Regions from separate parts of the Syntrophomonas erecta subsp. sporosyntropha genome, predicted to be linked through region 1. Evidence: riboswitches for the same ligand, from Rfam matches in the RefSeq annotation. Region 1 holds a riboswitch; the other holds the start of a gene.
What was found. A riboswitch is a leader RNA that binds a small molecule or an ion and turns the genes downstream of it on or off. The one in region 1 is predicted to bind thiamine pyrophosphate.

Region 1 (7,963 bases):
TATCCCAGACCACGCTGGGCCCCTACCCACTCACTAATTACTGCTGCCATAATACTATAGGTAGTTGAAATCCTTACCCCGGAGAAAAAGGAGGGTATAGCAGCAGGCAGCTTTACCATACGAAAAGTAGCTGCCGGTGTAGCCCCCATGGATCGAAATAAACTTAATAAATCAGGGTCTACTGAATTAAGACCATTAAGCAGGCTAAGGACTACCGGGAAAAAACAAACTAAAACTACTAGCAAAACTTTGGGGAGCATACTCCAGCCAAACCACAACGGCAAAAGTACTGCCAGTACCACCAGGGGAATGGTCTGGGAGATGATAAGTAAAGGGTAGACGGCCTCATTTAGCCAGCGGACATTATGGAGCAGAAATGCCATTAGAAATGCGACCACAATAGACAGAAAAAGCCCCAGCAGAGCTTCCAGTAGAGTGGTGGAGGTGTGGTAGTATAATAAATCCCCGATACGGGATATGGCCTTTATCACCTGAAGAGGGGAGGGCAAAATATAAGGCGGTATTTCCTGCCACCGTACTACTGCTTCCCAAAAAACTAACAGAGCCAGTATAGCAGCTCCAGGAGCCAGGTTTTTAGCAGCGGTATTTGTCAATTTTTTCATCGATAGTCACTCCGTCTGGACTATAGTCAATTTTTACAACGGAAATAACCCGGCTGGCACCAGCATCAACACAAACCTGCTGGGCTTTTTTTACCAGATCTAACATAGGTTCTAATTCGCCTTCAATGGTAGTTTCCATAGGGCCAACTACATATTTTAAGCCGGAGTTATGGATCAAATTAATTACCTGGTCCACCACTTCATAAATCTGATCTCCGGCTACGACTGGTAAAACCTGCAGACTAAGGTTTACCTTGGACATTTGATAACCCCCTTTCATGCTAAAATAATTAAAACAAAACGACTGCCTACCTGCTAAGGTAGTGCAGTCGTAAGAAAAACCATATTTTCCCTACGCTGGCATTACCCAGATCAGGTTAATGGGTCAGGACCTCCTGGTCCACTCTCAGCCGGCTTCATCCAGCTCCCCTTTGATTACATTATAGCATATCAAAATATTAATAGATTAATATTGAATCACTAAGGTTAAATGTTTATATCTGTCATGCTTTTTCCCTTCGGTGTCCATACTATAAAAAACAAGGCAGTTTAAGGAGGAAGTAGATGGGCAAAATGGATCTATTGGAGAAAGGTGCTGTTTTACAGAGGGACAAAGAAACTTATGCGGTGGTTCCTCATATGCCCGGGGGATTAGTGACCCCTGATGTTTTGCGGCGTATGGCCGACGTAGCAGAAAGATACCAGGCTCAAGCTATAAAATGCACATCTGCCCAACGAATTGCCCTGGTAGGATTTCCGGAAGAAAAGCTGGATGATATCTGGCGGGATTTGGATATGAAGCCTAGTGCAGCTATTGGCCTGTGTGTACGAAGCATTAAATTTTGTCCGGGCACTACTTTTTGTAAAAGAGGACAGCAAGATTCAGTCAGCTTAGGGCTGAAGCTGGATGAGCGCTATCATGGGATGAATCTACCGGGTAAATTTAAGATAGGAGTCAGTGGTTGTGCCAACTCCTGTGGGGAAAATCACTTTCGTGATATTGGGGTAATGGGATTACCCCGGGGATTTCGCTTAATGGTAGGGGGCAACGGAGGAGTCAAACCGCGTATTGCAGTTACCTTGTACGATAAATTAGAGGAAGAACAGGTATTACAAAATGCCGACCGGATAATCAAAGTTTATGCTGCTAATGCCAAAAAGAATGAGAGACTAGGCCGGTATATCGAGCGAGTCGGATGGGAAGAATTCAAAAAACAGGTTGAAATTTTAGAGGAATAACAGTTCGTAAGAATGGGTATAACAGTAGAAATAACCCCTTGTTCCCCGGTGGAGCCTATGTTAAACTAAAGCCATATTTAGAAGTTTTAAACTAAATAGATGAGAGGAGAGAAAGTTGAGATGAGTAGAGAAGAGCTTACCAAGATTATCCTGCCCGAAGATAAGGTGCCCAGGTTCTGGTATAATGTTCAGGCTGATATGCCTAACCCTATGGAACCGGGTCTAAATCCCCAGACACACCAACCCCTGACCCCCTCTGATCTGGAACCTATTTTTGCCCGGGAATTAATCGCCCAGGAAGTTTCTACGGAAAGGTATATTGAGATTCCTAAAGAGGTCAGGGAGTTATACAAACAGTACCGTTCTACTCCGTTATTCCGGGCTCGGGCTTTGGAAAAGGCCCTGGATACTACCTGTCATATTTATTATAAATATGAAGGAGTTAGTCCGGTGGGCAGTCACAAGTTAAATTCAGCCTTACCCCAGGTTTATTTTAACAAATTACAGGGAATTAAACGGATTACTACTGAAACTGGTGCGGGTCAATGGGGAACAGCGCTTTCGCTAGCCTGCCGGCAGTTTGATGTAGAAGCCATGATATACATGGTACGGGTCAGTTATACCCAAAAACCATACCGGCGCTCGATTATGGAGCTTTATGGGGGAAAATGTGTTCCCAGTCCTAGTAATTTGACGGAAAGCGGGAGACGGGAGCAGGAAAAGAATCCGGATACCCCGGGAACTCTAGCTATGGCCATTAGTGAAGCGGTGGAAGATGCTCTAAGCCGGGAGGATACTAATTATTCTCTGGGAAGTGTTTTAAACCATGTCTGTTTACACCAAACGGTTATCGGACAGGAAGCGCGCTTACAATTGGAAATGGCGGATGATTACCCGGATGTGGTGATTGGTTGTTGCGGGGGCGGAAGTAATTTTGCAGGGATAGCTTTTCCTTTTATTCCGGATAAGATAAAAGGAAAGAATATACGCCTGCTGGCAGTAGAACCAACTGCTTGTCCAACCCTTACCAAGGGTGTTTATGCCTATGATTTTGGTGATGTAATCGGTCTGGTGCCTTTATTAAAAATGTATACCCTGGGACACGATTTTACGCCTTCCGGTATTCATGCGGGCGGATTGCGTTACCATGGGGAGTCCCCCTTAGTAAGCCGCCTATATCATGATGGGTTGATCGAGGCAGTGGCGGTGAAACAAAATGCTACTTTTGCAGCAGCTATGCTGTTTGCCCAGACTGAAAGCATTGTGCCGGCTCCTGAATCTGCTCACGCTATACGGGCAGCTATTGATGAGGCCTTAAAAGCCAAAGAAGAAGGGATAAAAAAGACTATCCTGTTTAACCTTAGTGGACATGGTCACTTGGATTTGTTTTCTTATGACCGTTATTTATCAGGGGAAACAGAAGATATTGAGTTTTCCGAGGCAGAGTTGCAGGAAAGCCTGAAAAATCTTCCTATTGTATAATATATATTATTTAAGATATGTAATAGCAAACCCGGAGATTAGTATAAACTCCGGGTTTTATTTTCCTCTTTTCTTGCACATTAAGGTTAGCCTTAGCCTAGTTGCTGTGTAAGTCTCTATATGGGGTTGCGTGGTTAAGGCGAACCTGAATATTCCGGAAAAGCCCGGACTCTAGGTTGTGGTGGGCACGGGTTTTTGTTCTAAGGGTATTGCCTTAAGTAATGGGGTTAATTACGGTTCTGGAATCGCCTTTATCTCTTTTCCTCCACATTAAGGTTAGCCTTAGCCTAGTTGCTGGGTAAGTCTCTATATGGGGTTGCGTGGTTAAGGCGAACCTGAATATTCCGGAAAAGCCCGGACTCTAGGTTGTGGTGGGCGCAGGTTTTTGTTTTAAGGGTATTGCCTTAAGTAACAGGGTTAATTACGGTTCTGGAATCGCCTTTATCTCTTTTCCTCCACATTAAGGTTAGCCTTAGCTAGTTGCTGGATAGGTCGCTGTATGGGGTTGCGTGGGTAAGGCGAACCTGAATATTCCGGAAAAGCCCGGACTGGAAGGAATAGAAATAGAGACGGATTTGCCAGTTTGGTTATAGGCAGGTATGATTGGAAGAGGGAAGAAATGCCGAAAAATGGGGTGTTTAAGGTGAAACGGTTGGAAGCTGTGGCTAGTCTGGTGCTTCCTGGTGAACCGGCAGCTGATATAGGTGCCGACCATCTGCAGTTATCTCTTTACCTGATAGAGAAAGGGATATGTCCCTGGGTTATTGTTTCTGAACTGGGCGAGGGGCCCTTTGGTAGGGCTCAAAAGATACTGGAAAACAGTACTTGCCAGGAGCAAATAGAATTAAGGCAGGGGGATGGAATGGCTGTATTAGATGTGGGGGAAGTACATACCGTCGTTATTGCCGGTATGGGTGGGGATACTATCTGTGGTATCTTAGAACGGGATTGGGATAAGGCGGGCAGCTTTAAACGTCTGGTTTTTCAACCGATGTCCCGGGCCTGGATGTTGCGCAGGGTACTGGCCAGCCAAGGGTGGATTATTACTGATGAGTTATTGGTGAATGAACACCAGCGCTTTTTTGTCCTTATGGCTGCTCATCCTGGGGGAGAGCCTTATTACTTAACCCCGTTAGAGGAAGATGTAGGGCCGGTTTTGATGAGGTCCCAAAATCCCTTGTTATATGATTATTTAAAAAGCTGGCGGGATAAATACCGGGCTATCTGTAATAATCTGATCTGCTCCCAGGGAACCGCCGAAAAACAACGTTTGTATGTTTATCAAGAGAAAATGCAGGAACTGGAGGTGTTGATTAGTGCAGGTCAGGGTTAAGGATTTAATTACTATTATGAATAAGCATTTTCCACCCTGCTTAGCGGAGAACTGGGATAATGTAGGGTTACAGGTGGGTTCCTATGAACAAAAGGTGGACAAGGTACTGGTGGCTTTGGAAGTGGACCGGGAAGTGGCTGAGAGAGCCATAGCCGAGGGGATGGACCTCATTATTACTCACCATCCTCTTATTTTTAAACCGCTAAAATGTATCGTTGATAATTCTTTTCCTGGTGATGTAATCCAGAAACTGATAAAAGCAAATATAAGTGTTTTTAGTGCCCATACTAATTTGGATGCGGCTCCCTATGGACTTAGTCAACTCCTGGCAGAATATTTTGCCTTAAGGAATATAGAACCACTGGATAAGGGGAGTTCGGAGGAGTTGTTCAAGCTGGTGGTTTTTGTTCCAACTACCCACTTAGAAATGGTTAGAGCGGCAGTTAATAAAGCTGGAGCCGGATATATAGGTAATTATTCGGATTGTAGTTTTCGTATGGCTGGGGTAGGAACTTTTTGCCCTCGGGAGGGAACCCACCCGTTTATTGGTAAACAGGGAGTTGTCGAAGAGGTGGATGAATATCGACTGGAAACCATTGTTTATCAAAGTGATCTTAGCAAGGTGATCAGGGCTATGGAAGCGGTTCATCCTTATGAAGAGGTAGCCTACGATATATATCCATTAGCCAATCAGGGTAGGGTTTTCAGCTTGGGACGGCTAGGCCGCTTGGAAAAGGAAATTAGGGTTAAGGATTATGCTGATCTAGTTAAAGAAAAGCTGGGAGTTAATAACTTGCGCCTAGTTGGTGATCCGCAACAGCTGGTTAAAAAAGTGGCAGTAGTCAGTGGTGCGGGGGCTAGTTTTATTAAAAGGGCGGCTTTTCGAGGGGCGGATCTTCTTATTACCGGGGATGTTAAATACCACGAAGCCCGGGAGGCTCTGGAGCTGGGTTTATGCGTGCTTGATATTGGGCACCAGGCCAGTGAGGAGATGGTGGTTCCCTATCTGGCTAAATTACTGGATGATGAATGTAGTCAAATAGGAGGGAAGATTTCGGTGAAAACCCAATTTTTACGACCGGGTTTTACCGATATTTAAGCAGTTAGCCTATCTAAAAGGGATGGTATACATTACCATATATTGATTTATAATGGTTATTTCACTACAGTTTAGTTAATCTCTTAACATAAATCCGAATTTAAAGGGTTTTTTAAGAGGAACCGGTGTAACTTGTGTAGAATAGAGCAGAATAAGACCGTAAAAGAGATAAAAAGATAAGCCTTAAGATGGTGCTGTTATCTATGTTCGAAGCTATTCTATTAAATGTTCTTCTTATACTCTGGTAGAGATTTTATGGAAAAATCGTGGGGATGTTTGCGTCCTGGTATAGTTGAGGTTTTCTGTGATTGAATTACTAGTTCTATTTTGGCAATGAAATCTTGCTATCTAATAATTAAAAAGGTATGGTAGTCTATGTCAATCCGTTTCAGCCTACTAGACCTATTAATATAGGCGATTGACCGGAGTACCATTATTTCAGGAGGTGGTTGGTTGAGTTAAAATTAGGATTTTGTTACTTTTTTTGCAAAATGCCGTAAAATAGGGGTTTAGATGCATAAAACATGTTGTGAAATGAAAAAATGAAAACAGAACTGAAAAAAAGCATTTTTTTTTAAAAAACCCCCAAAAAATTAAATCAATTAGCAGGATTTGCCGTTTTTTTGGGGAATGTTAATATGGTTAATCATTACGTAAAAGGGAGGACTATGTCGTGAACAAATCGGAACTTGTGAAGTCTCTAGCGGAAAAAGCGGAAATTACCCAGAAAGATGCTGCTAAAGCACTGGATGCCATGGTTGAGACTATTCAGCAGGCGCTGGCTAAAGGTGATAAGGTTCAAATCATTGGCTTCGGTAGCTTTGAGGTTCGTGATCGCAAGGAAAGGAAAGTTATTAGCCCGGCAACCGGTGAAGAAATTAAAGTTCCTGCCACTAAAGTTCCTGCATTTAAACCCGGCAAATCCCTTAAAGAAGCGATTGCAGTTAAGGCCGCTCCTAAAGCTGCCAGCAAAAAAAGAACCAGCAAAAAGAAATAAATATAGAGAGATAAAGTTGGTTTAAAAGGGGGTATACACAAACAGTGTACCCCTTTTCTAGTTAGTAGTTTTTAAAAAAGTAAGGTTACCGGCAATTATACTTATTCCGTTGCCACGTTTCTGAATTCTGCCCTTAACCAAGAGGGGAGCGATTTGTTCTCCGAAGATGATGTTTCCACAGCGCTGGTATACATTTTCGAATACAGTAACCTCAATAAGGCCAAATTCGTCTTCCAGGGAAAGAAAAACGGTAACTTTGCCACTGCGGGTAGGAGGACGATGGGGTCTTAACAATAACCCGCTAACCAATACATTTCTACCATCTTCTATAAAGCGCAAATCTTTAGAAGATTTAATGCCTTTCTTACTAAGGAAGGGACGTAGTGATGCCATGTAGTGTAGATCAGTATCCAGGCCTAAAATATTACGTTCCCAAAATCGTTTCTGTGTCTTATCAAAATCAGGTACATTTACAGCTAGTTTTTCTACTGTAAAAAGGGATTCCTGTCTGGTAAATTCATCTTTTTTTTAATCTAGCCATATTGGTAGTTGCCGTAGTAGCATCCTGCGGTTTGGGTATAAGCTATCCAATGCCCCACACTTGATTAATTTTTCTAATTCATCCTGTTTTATTGAAACCCGGTTTATAAAATCAAAGCCCGAGGTGAAAAATCCTTGCTGCAGGACGGTGATTATAGATTGCAGGGATGAGGCACTGATTCCTTTTACCTGTTTGAGCCCTATGCGTATGCATCCCGGGGGATTAACCTGGTAATCGATTTCACTGTAATTGACATCTACCGGAAGTAGCTTCACGCCCCGTTGGCGGGCTTCTGTACAAAGTACTCGGGCGGGATAGTAACCCAGGGGTTGGTTATTGAGCAGAGCCGTATAGTATTCAGCCGGGTAATGCTGTAGCAAGTAGGCGGTTTTATAACTAGTAGCAGCAAAAGCGGCGGCATGAGCCTCACAAAAGCCATAACTAGCATAGCCGGCTATACTGGCGAAAATCTGGTGGGCAATTTTTTTTGGTATACCATTCTCAATAGCTTTCTTAACAAAATACCGGCCTATATCATCCATAACTTGCTGAGAACGGGCATGAGTCATAACCCGGCGTAATTGATCAGCCTCTCCCGGGGTAAACCCTGCTATGCTGGTGGCTATTTCTATCACCTGTTCCTGAAAAA
Region 2 (7,963 bases), 280 kb from region 1:
TAATAGCTGATATCAGAAAAATAATGCTGGAAAAAACCAGGGATGAGTGGGTTGAGTTCTTTGCCAATAGTGATATCTGTTTTACTCCTATTCTTACCATGGATGAAATGTGTGAGCATCCTCAGGTAATGGCCAGAAAAATGATATACAAATTACAGAATGTTCGTGGTTCTGGCCGAGAGGTAGTAACACCTGGTATACCCGTAAAACTATCCGCTACCCCCGGTGAGGCAAAACTAACTTTTCCGGAACTAGGTGAGAATAATAAGGAGATCTTACAAGCTGCCGGATATTCGGCAGTTGACATCGAGGAGCTTAAGAAAAAACAGATTATTTAGCCTACTAAAACAACCCGGCCACCCGGATGTTTAAATGCTACCCATAGATATTAGGCCGGTGTGCCGGCTTATCTTTTTTTAAGTAAAGGGTACCCTGAGTAACTACGAACAAGATTTAGGAGCCGGGTAGGAAGGTTCGATTGCTCTCAGGCATACTATATAGAAAAATTTAGCACTGGCAAGGGTTCTTGCCAGTGCTTGTATCTTGTATCCTATCCATTATGGCTATGGCAATTTGTTAGCTGAAAATGATTATCCTTTCCCAACCTCCCTTATTCCTCTTTCATCCTGATAATAATATCCTTGAAATTTCTGTAAGCTATAGCCTGGATACCTTTTTCCCGGCAAATCTCATACAGGGTATCTTTGGCAAATACCACATCAGCTTTAGTGGCAGGACAAACATCTGAGTATCCATCACCAATATAAACCGCCTGGCTGTCTTTCTCCTTTAGCTTTAGCATTAATGTGGTCTTACAGGTTCCGCAATTGCCACAGTCGTCATTCCCATAAGGACATCTGATTCTAAATTCATTACTATAAATGAGCTGGTTGCAATAGTACGGGATATCCAGTTCGTATTTTTCCAGTATAGTTTTTATATTGAAATCATACCCATCACTCAATATATAAACCGGATAGCCTTTAGCCCGGCAAAACTGGCAAAAATCCTGAAAATAATCATCTATTTCTACTTTATCCAATAAATCTTTTAGCTTAGCCGGGGTAGCATCAAATAGTTTAAAGGTTTTATTTGCACACTCTTCGGTAGATAATTCGCCTCTTTCCCACTGACGGTTTATTTCCTGCCAACCATCCCGAGCGAAGGATTCTACCATAGCTGCACAGGTATCAACTTTGGTTATGGTTCCATCAAAGTCAAGGAAAATAGTTTTTTTCATTGCCCCCTCCAGAGATTAATGAGATTTCGGGATGCGCCCTCTATATCCTGACTACCCAAAATAGCGGATATAACCGATACTCCGTCAACTCCGGTTTTTTTAACCTCGGCAATATTGTTTATGCCTATCCCCCCTATACCTACAATAGGTATAGAAACACTCTGTCTGATTTTAGTTAATTCCTGCAAACCAATGGGGTTACCAGCATCAGATTTACTACCCGTAGGATACACACTACCGGCTCCCAGATAATCAGCTCCGTGACCTTCCCCATACAAAGCCTCTTCAACATTAGATACGGAATAACCCAATATTTTACCCGGCCCCAAGATTTTCCGAGCAGTTTCAATGGGCAAATCATCCTGCCCTATATGCAAACCTTCCGCATCTACTGCCAGGGCAATATCAAGCCGGTCATTAATTATCAAAGGTATGTTATAAGACTGGAGCAATTGCTTTAGTTCTATGGCCAGGTTATAAAACTCACGGCTGGAAATATCCTTTTCCCGGAGTTGTACCAGGGTCGTTCCACCCTTCAATGATGCTTCTACGGCTGCTAATAAATCCCGGCCCTGAAGTATACTTCGATCGGAAATAAGATAAAGACTGTAATCTATAGACATCTTATCTTGCCACCTTTCATTATATCTTCTTCCTGTAACTCATACATACAATCCATCAGCTTAACTTTAAAGGTTCCCGGCAGAATCCGGGGAATAGAAGCAGCTGCTTTCTCCCCTGCTATTCCCATAGCCATAATGGCTGCCGCAGTAGCCATAACTTTATCTTCGCTGACTGCCAAGGTAGCCCCTACCATGGCTCCCACCATACAACCAGTTCCACTTACCATACTAAGCATAGGAGTTCCATTTTCAATCAGATAGGTGGTTTTACCATCTGAAATAATGTCAGTTGGACCGGTGGCTGCTATGATGGTATTATACTTTCGGGCCAGACTCTGGCAGGCTTCAATACCGTCCTCCCCATCATCCAGCGAATCTACCCCTCTTACCTTGCCCTCGTACCCGGCCAGAAACTTAATTTCCCCCATATTGCCTTTTATTACGGTAATTTTCCCTGATTTAAATAATTGTTCTATAATTTCCCTTCTCCAACTGATTACTCCACAGGCTACCGGATCCAAAATAACGGGCTTACCAAATTCGGTTGCTTTTTTTACCGCTGCAATGGCAGCCAGCCTTTGTCCCTCCGTTGGTGTACCCAGATTAATATACACGGCAGAAATAAGTTCGACAAACTCCTCTACCTCGGTTTTTACCTCACACATAGCTGGTGAAGCTCCCATACAAAGGAGTATATTAGCACAATCATTAATAGTTACATAATTGGTGATGGCATGAACCAGGGGGGGGTTTTCCCTTACCTGTCTTAAACAAGCTGCAATATTATTAAGCATTTTTTACACCTCCTGTATTGTAAACGGGCCAAATCTTCCTTTCTAAGCCCCCCTGTTTATCCCTTAATAACTGCTTTGGTGGAATTAACGCTACCATAATACTCAAAAATCTTACTTAACAGCATATAAACGGCCATAGTAATTATCATGGCCGGAATGGTCGACCCTAGAATAAAATCAAGAGAAATAATGGCATAGTAAGTAATAATGCCGCAGATAATAGCAATAAGTCCGGGGATATTAAAAAGTTTACCTGACAGGTCCTTTTTTAATATGAAGTAGTTAGCAATAATTACCGCAAAAGTAGGAGCAAATAAAGATCCTATCATATATAGAAAATTCTCATATTGCTCCATGGGGAAAAATATAGCCAACAGGGTTCCTAAGGCCGAGAAAAGAATAATTAACTTTCGGCGGGATAATTTTTCATTTAAATTGAGAGTTGACATGACAGCTGAGTATACATCCATAAAGGTAGTAGTTACCGTGGATAATAAAATAATTAAAAGCGCCGCATAGCCAATATGCAAACTACCCAAATTTCCCATAGGATCTGTTAAGCCAGTATATACAGCAAACAACAATCCTAAAATATACATAAACGAACTACCCAGGAAATAACCGGCAAAGCTGCCGAAAAAACTCCCTTTCAGGCTTTTTCCAGACATAGTATAGTCAGATATTAGAGGAACCCAGGATAGTGGCATGATGATACTTAGTTCTAAAGCCAAACCTATCGACATGGTACCAGCTATGGATTTTGCTTCTCCCCCGGCCAAAATCGCCTTTAACATCACTAAACTCAATAGAAGCAGTAAAACAACGGCCAGATTATTGATAAAGCTAATACCCTGTTCTCTGCTTAAGGCCCACAGACATACCATCAGCCCTATTAATACAGCCAGGGTAGAAAATCCAATCATATTGCCGGTGATAGATTGCATAGCCCGGGCACCTTGTATCAGCATAATAGCTGTCCAACCGATTAATTGAATAATATTGAATAAAGATATAATATAGGACCCATATTGTCCCAGGGAGCTGCGGCTGGATATAAGCGAAGGCTTTTTTTCCTTAAAGCCAATAACACCAGTAAATGAAAGAATAAGGGCACCTATAAGATGGCCTACAATTATAACTGTGATGCCCGTTTTTACTCCTAGTGGTGCAATCAGACTGCCGGTCATAATCTCAGCCAGAGATACGGCAGCTCCAAACCAAAGCAAGAATAGATTCAATCCACCTATTTGGCGATCATTATTCACCCAAAACACCTGCTTTTCTATATAAACTGTAAAAATGATTAGTTGGTCCTACCCCATGTCCCAGGGCAATGGCATTTTCTATGGCTCCATTGATATATTTTTTCGCTTCCTCTACCGCATCGGGTATTGAACAGCCCCTGGCCAGGTAAGCCGCTATAGCTGAGGAAAAGGTACAGCCTGTACCATGCGTATTCGGGGTATTAATGCGACTTCCGGTAATATGATAAAAGCGGGTTCCATCATACAGCACATCGATAGCATCACCAGTTAAATGCCCGCCTTTAACAACTACACGAGCTGCTCCTTTAGCATGGATTTGAGCCGCAGCCTGCTCCATTTCTGTAACTGTTTCAATTTTTTCTCCGGTGATGACTTCCGCTTCGAAAAGATTAGGGGTGACTACCTCAGCCAGTGGGAACAAAACCTTAACTAGTTCATCCTTGGACTCGGGCTTTAATAAATGGCATCCGCTTTTGGAAACCATGACCGGGTCAAGAACAATATGTTTTACACCTTTATCTTTTAAACATTCGCCAATAGTATCAATAATCTCAATACTTGATACCATACCAATCTTAACTGCGTGGATTTCAATATCATCAAACAGGCAGTTAATCTGCTCTCTGACAATATCGGCTTCCATTTCCCTGACTTTTAAAACCCCGGTGGTATTTTGGGCGGTTACCGCAGTTATCACGCTCATACCATAAGTACCCAGGGCACTAAAAGTCTTCAGGTCTGCCTGTATCCCGGCTCCTCCACAGGAATCAGACCCAGCAATGGTGACCACATTTTTCATGATTACTCCTCCTATCAAAATTAATAGTACGAACCTGACTTAAACATAAAAAGGACTAACCTGATTGAATAGCATAGACCTCCCTTATCAACATGGAGGTAGGCTATCAGTGTTAGTCCTTTTCCTTAATAAAAAAGGTGCATGTAAATGCACCTTTTAAAATTCAGATACAATTACTTTCCTCCGCGGGTATTATCCCTCCAGGTTCAAAGGGTCAAGCCATTTTGGCTTCTCTCAGCTTTCGCTCCCCTAGTAATCGGCAAACCGATATTCAATTTTCTATTATGGCTTATATTATACACCTTTTTAATTCACCCGTTAAGATTAACACACCGTCTACTAACTTTCTTTTTTCATTCCTGCTCTCCTAGCTTACTTATTGCTGCCATTCTTATACATTTATCCCGCTTATTAAACTGGGCTTGATCTATTAGGCTTTTCAATCTTCCGGATCAACAAACTATAGTTGCAAATCTAAACAGGTGGGGTTTCCCCACCTGTTTAAAATACTACTATGGTTATTTTAACTTTACAGCAGTGGTGCGATGAATACTAGTGATACAATCGCCATCAGCTTGAGCAGAATATTTAAGGAAGGACCAGCCGTATCCTTACAGGGGTCACCAACGGTATCTCCTACTACTCCGGCTGCATGAGCCTCACTGCCTTTACCGCCATAGTGTCCGGTTTCGATGAATTTCTTAGCATTATCCCAGGCACCTCCAGCATTAGCCAGGAGTATGGCCAAGCAGACACCAGCTACTACCGACCCAGCCAGCATACCTGCCAGGGCATTGGCACCCAGTATAAAGCCTACCAGCACCGGTGCTACTACTGCCAATAATCCTGGTACGATCATTTCTTTGATTGCAGAACGGGTACTGATATCAACACAACGGGCATAGTCAGCCTTAGCTTTGCCTTCCATCAGACCGTCAATTTCTTTAAACTGACGCCGTACTTCGTCTACCATTTCTCCTGCAGCTCTACCTACTGCTCCCATAGTTAAGGCGCAGAAGAAGAAGGGCAGCATAGCTCCTATGAGCAGTCCTACAATAACATAGGGATCTAACAGGTTGATATCTTTCAGCTGAGCCACTTCAGCAAAGGCAGTTAACAGAGCCAGAGCTGTCAAGGCAGCTGAGCCAATAGCAAATCCTTTACCAATAGCAGCGGTGGTATTACCAACTGAGTCTAGTTTATCAGTAGTTTCTCTTACCTCGTGAGGTAGTTCGGCCATTTCTGCTATTCCGCCTGCATTATCTGCAATTGGGCCGTAGGCATCTACTGCTACAACCATTCCGGTGGTAGCCAGCATACCTACTGCGGCCAGGGCTATCCCATATACTCCACCAGTTAGAAAGGCTATTACTATAGCTATACATATAATTATGATGGGGATCAGGGTGGAAAGCATACCTACCCCTAGTCCGGCGATGATTACAGTAGCCGGGCCAGTCAGGGCTGATTTAGCAATTCCCTGTACAGGGGCATAACTATCTGAGGTATAGTATTCGGTAACAAATCCGATTATACTTCCCGCAATAAGTCCGGCTACCAGAGCCCAGAATACATTGAACATATCGGCCGGTAGTATGTATCTTACTGCAAAAAAGGCCAATATTACTAAAAGTATAGCTGAGCTTAAAGTACCCGCATTAAGTGCTTTTAAGGGATTGGATTTTTCGTCAGTTTTTACAAAGAAGGTTCCTATAATGGAAGCTACTACCCCGCCGGCAGCTATAACCATAGGCAACAGCACTGGGCCTAATCCTAAACCGGGAGTCGCCGCTATCATTACTGCTCCCAGGGTCATGGCAGCAATAATTGATCCTACATAAGATTCAAACAGGTCAGCTCCCATTCCTGCCACGTCCCCTACGTTGTCCCCTACGTTGTCAGCAATGGTAGCCGGGTTTCTCGGGTCGTCTTCCGGAATACCTGCTTCTACTTTACCTACCAGGTCGGCTCCTACGTCAGCTGCTTTAGTGTAGATACCTCCGCCGACACGGCCAAACAGGGCGATGGAACTTCCCCCCAGGGCAAATCCATTAACAATATTAGGATCTTTAAAGATTATATAGAGAACTCCCAGTCCTAACAGGCCTAGCCCACATACGGACATACCCATTACAGCACCACCGGAAAAAGCTATTCCCAGGGCCGCATTTTGGGAGGTACGAGCTGCATTAGCAGTTCTGACATTAGCTTTAGTAGCTACTGACATACCTATAAAACCGGCCAGAGCGGAACAGGATGCTCCCGCTAGAAAGCATAGTGCTGTCTGCCAGTCAATAAAGACAATCAGTATTATAAATACAATAACTACAAATATGGCCAAAGCAGTGTATTGGCGGCTTAAAAAGGCCATAGCTCCTTCATGTATATGCCCGGATATTTCCTGCATTTTTTCGTTACCCGGATCAGCCTTAGATACCCGTGACGATAGAAACAGCGCAAATAATAGCGCTAATGCCCCACCTAACGGAGCAAAGGTTGCCAAATTTTCCATGGTAAACATCTCATCTCCTTGCCAGTTATCACCATAGTCAAGCTTTTAGCAGCAGGTACTGTATTGTAAATTATATTTCTTTTATTGCCTTTAACATTTTTATTATTTTGATATTTCTTTCATTTTGTATCTGTTCTATATCTAAATTAGTATAGTCTTTAAGACCTTTACCTGATTTAACCCCTAAACGGCCCTGGGCAACCAAATTTGCTGCAATAGGATTGTTAGCATCTGTGCTGTTACACAACTGCGGGGATAGAAAAGCTGTCACAGCTTGCACCACATCCCAACCTACATGATCAAATAATTCTAAAGGTCCCTCAAAAGGGTAGCGCGGACCAAAAGTAGATACTATTGCCGCATCTATGTCTTCCGGGGTAGTCCAGCCCTTGGATACCATATAGCCCGCTTCCCTGGCAATTGCCACTGACATTCGGTTAATAATAAAACCTGGGACATACTGTTTAATAATCGCAGGAGTTTTGCCTAGTTTTATAAGGAGATGCTTAACAGTATCAACAGTTTGCACCGATGTTTCTGGTCCAACAACTACTTCAACCAGCGGCATGACATGGGGTGGATTAAACCAGTGAGCAATGATTAGACGCTGGGGATTAGAGATTTTTGCAATATCAAAGATGTTTAATGCTGAAGTATTACTGGTAATAATACAACCCGGGGAACATAGTTTATCCAGGGAAGCATAAAGTTCCCTTTTGGTGTCCGCATT

Region 2: it holds a riboswitch for thiamine pyrophosphate, as region 1 does, so the genes downstream of both, thiD (bifunctional hydroxymethylpyrimidine kinase/phosphomethylpyrimidine kinase) here and ACZ5Q0_RS11040 (thiamine-binding protein) in region 1, are expected to answer to the same signal.

The regions. Positions count from the first base shown of each region.
Region 1 covers NZ_AP042459.1:2,250,413-2,258,375, forward strand. Annotated here, with positions in the region: gene ACZ5Q0_RS11035 (ABC transporter permease) at 1-623, opposite strand, end outside; gene ACZ5Q0_RS11040 (thiamine-binding protein) at 595-885, opposite strand; TPP riboswitch at 955-1,064, opposite strand; gene ACZ5Q0_RS11045 (nitrite/sulfite reductase domain-containing protein) at 1,188-1,862, shown strand; gene ACZ5Q0_RS11050 (TrpB-like pyridoxal phosphate-dependent enzyme) at 1,983-3,344, shown strand; gene ACZ5Q0_RS11055 (tRNA (adenine(22)-N(1))-methyltransferase) at 3,964-4,677, shown strand; gene ACZ5Q0_RS11060 (Nif3-like dinuclear metal center hexameric protein) at 4,661-5,776, shown strand; gene ACZ5Q0_RS11065 (HU family DNA-binding protein) at 6,450-6,773, shown strand; gene ACZ5Q0_RS11070 (OB-fold nucleic acid binding domain-containing protein) at 6,831-7,166, opposite strand; gene ACZ5Q0_RS11075 (DNA polymerase III subunit alpha) at 7,302-7,963, opposite strand, start outside.
Region 2 covers NZ_AP042459.1:2,531,269-2,539,231, reverse strand. Annotated here, with positions in the region: gene ACZ5Q0_RS12390 (CaiB/BaiF CoA transferase family protein) at 1-338, shown strand, start outside; gene ACZ5Q0_RS12385 (MtnX-like HAD-IB family phosphatase) at 611-1,240, opposite strand; gene thiE (thiamine phosphate synthase) at 1,237-1,863, opposite strand; gene thiM (hydroxyethylthiazole kinase) at 1,854-2,657, opposite strand; gene cytX (putative hydroxymethylpyrimidine transporter CytX) at 2,714-3,922, opposite strand; gene thiD (bifunctional hydroxymethylpyrimidine kinase/phosphomethylpyrimidine kinase) at 3,915-4,721, opposite strand; TPP riboswitch at 4,883-4,982, opposite strand; gene ACZ5Q0_RS12360 (sodium-translocating pyrophosphatase) at 5,251-7,233, opposite strand; gene ACZ5Q0_RS12355 (3-hydroxyacyl-CoA dehydrogenase family protein) at 7,304-7,963, opposite strand, start outside.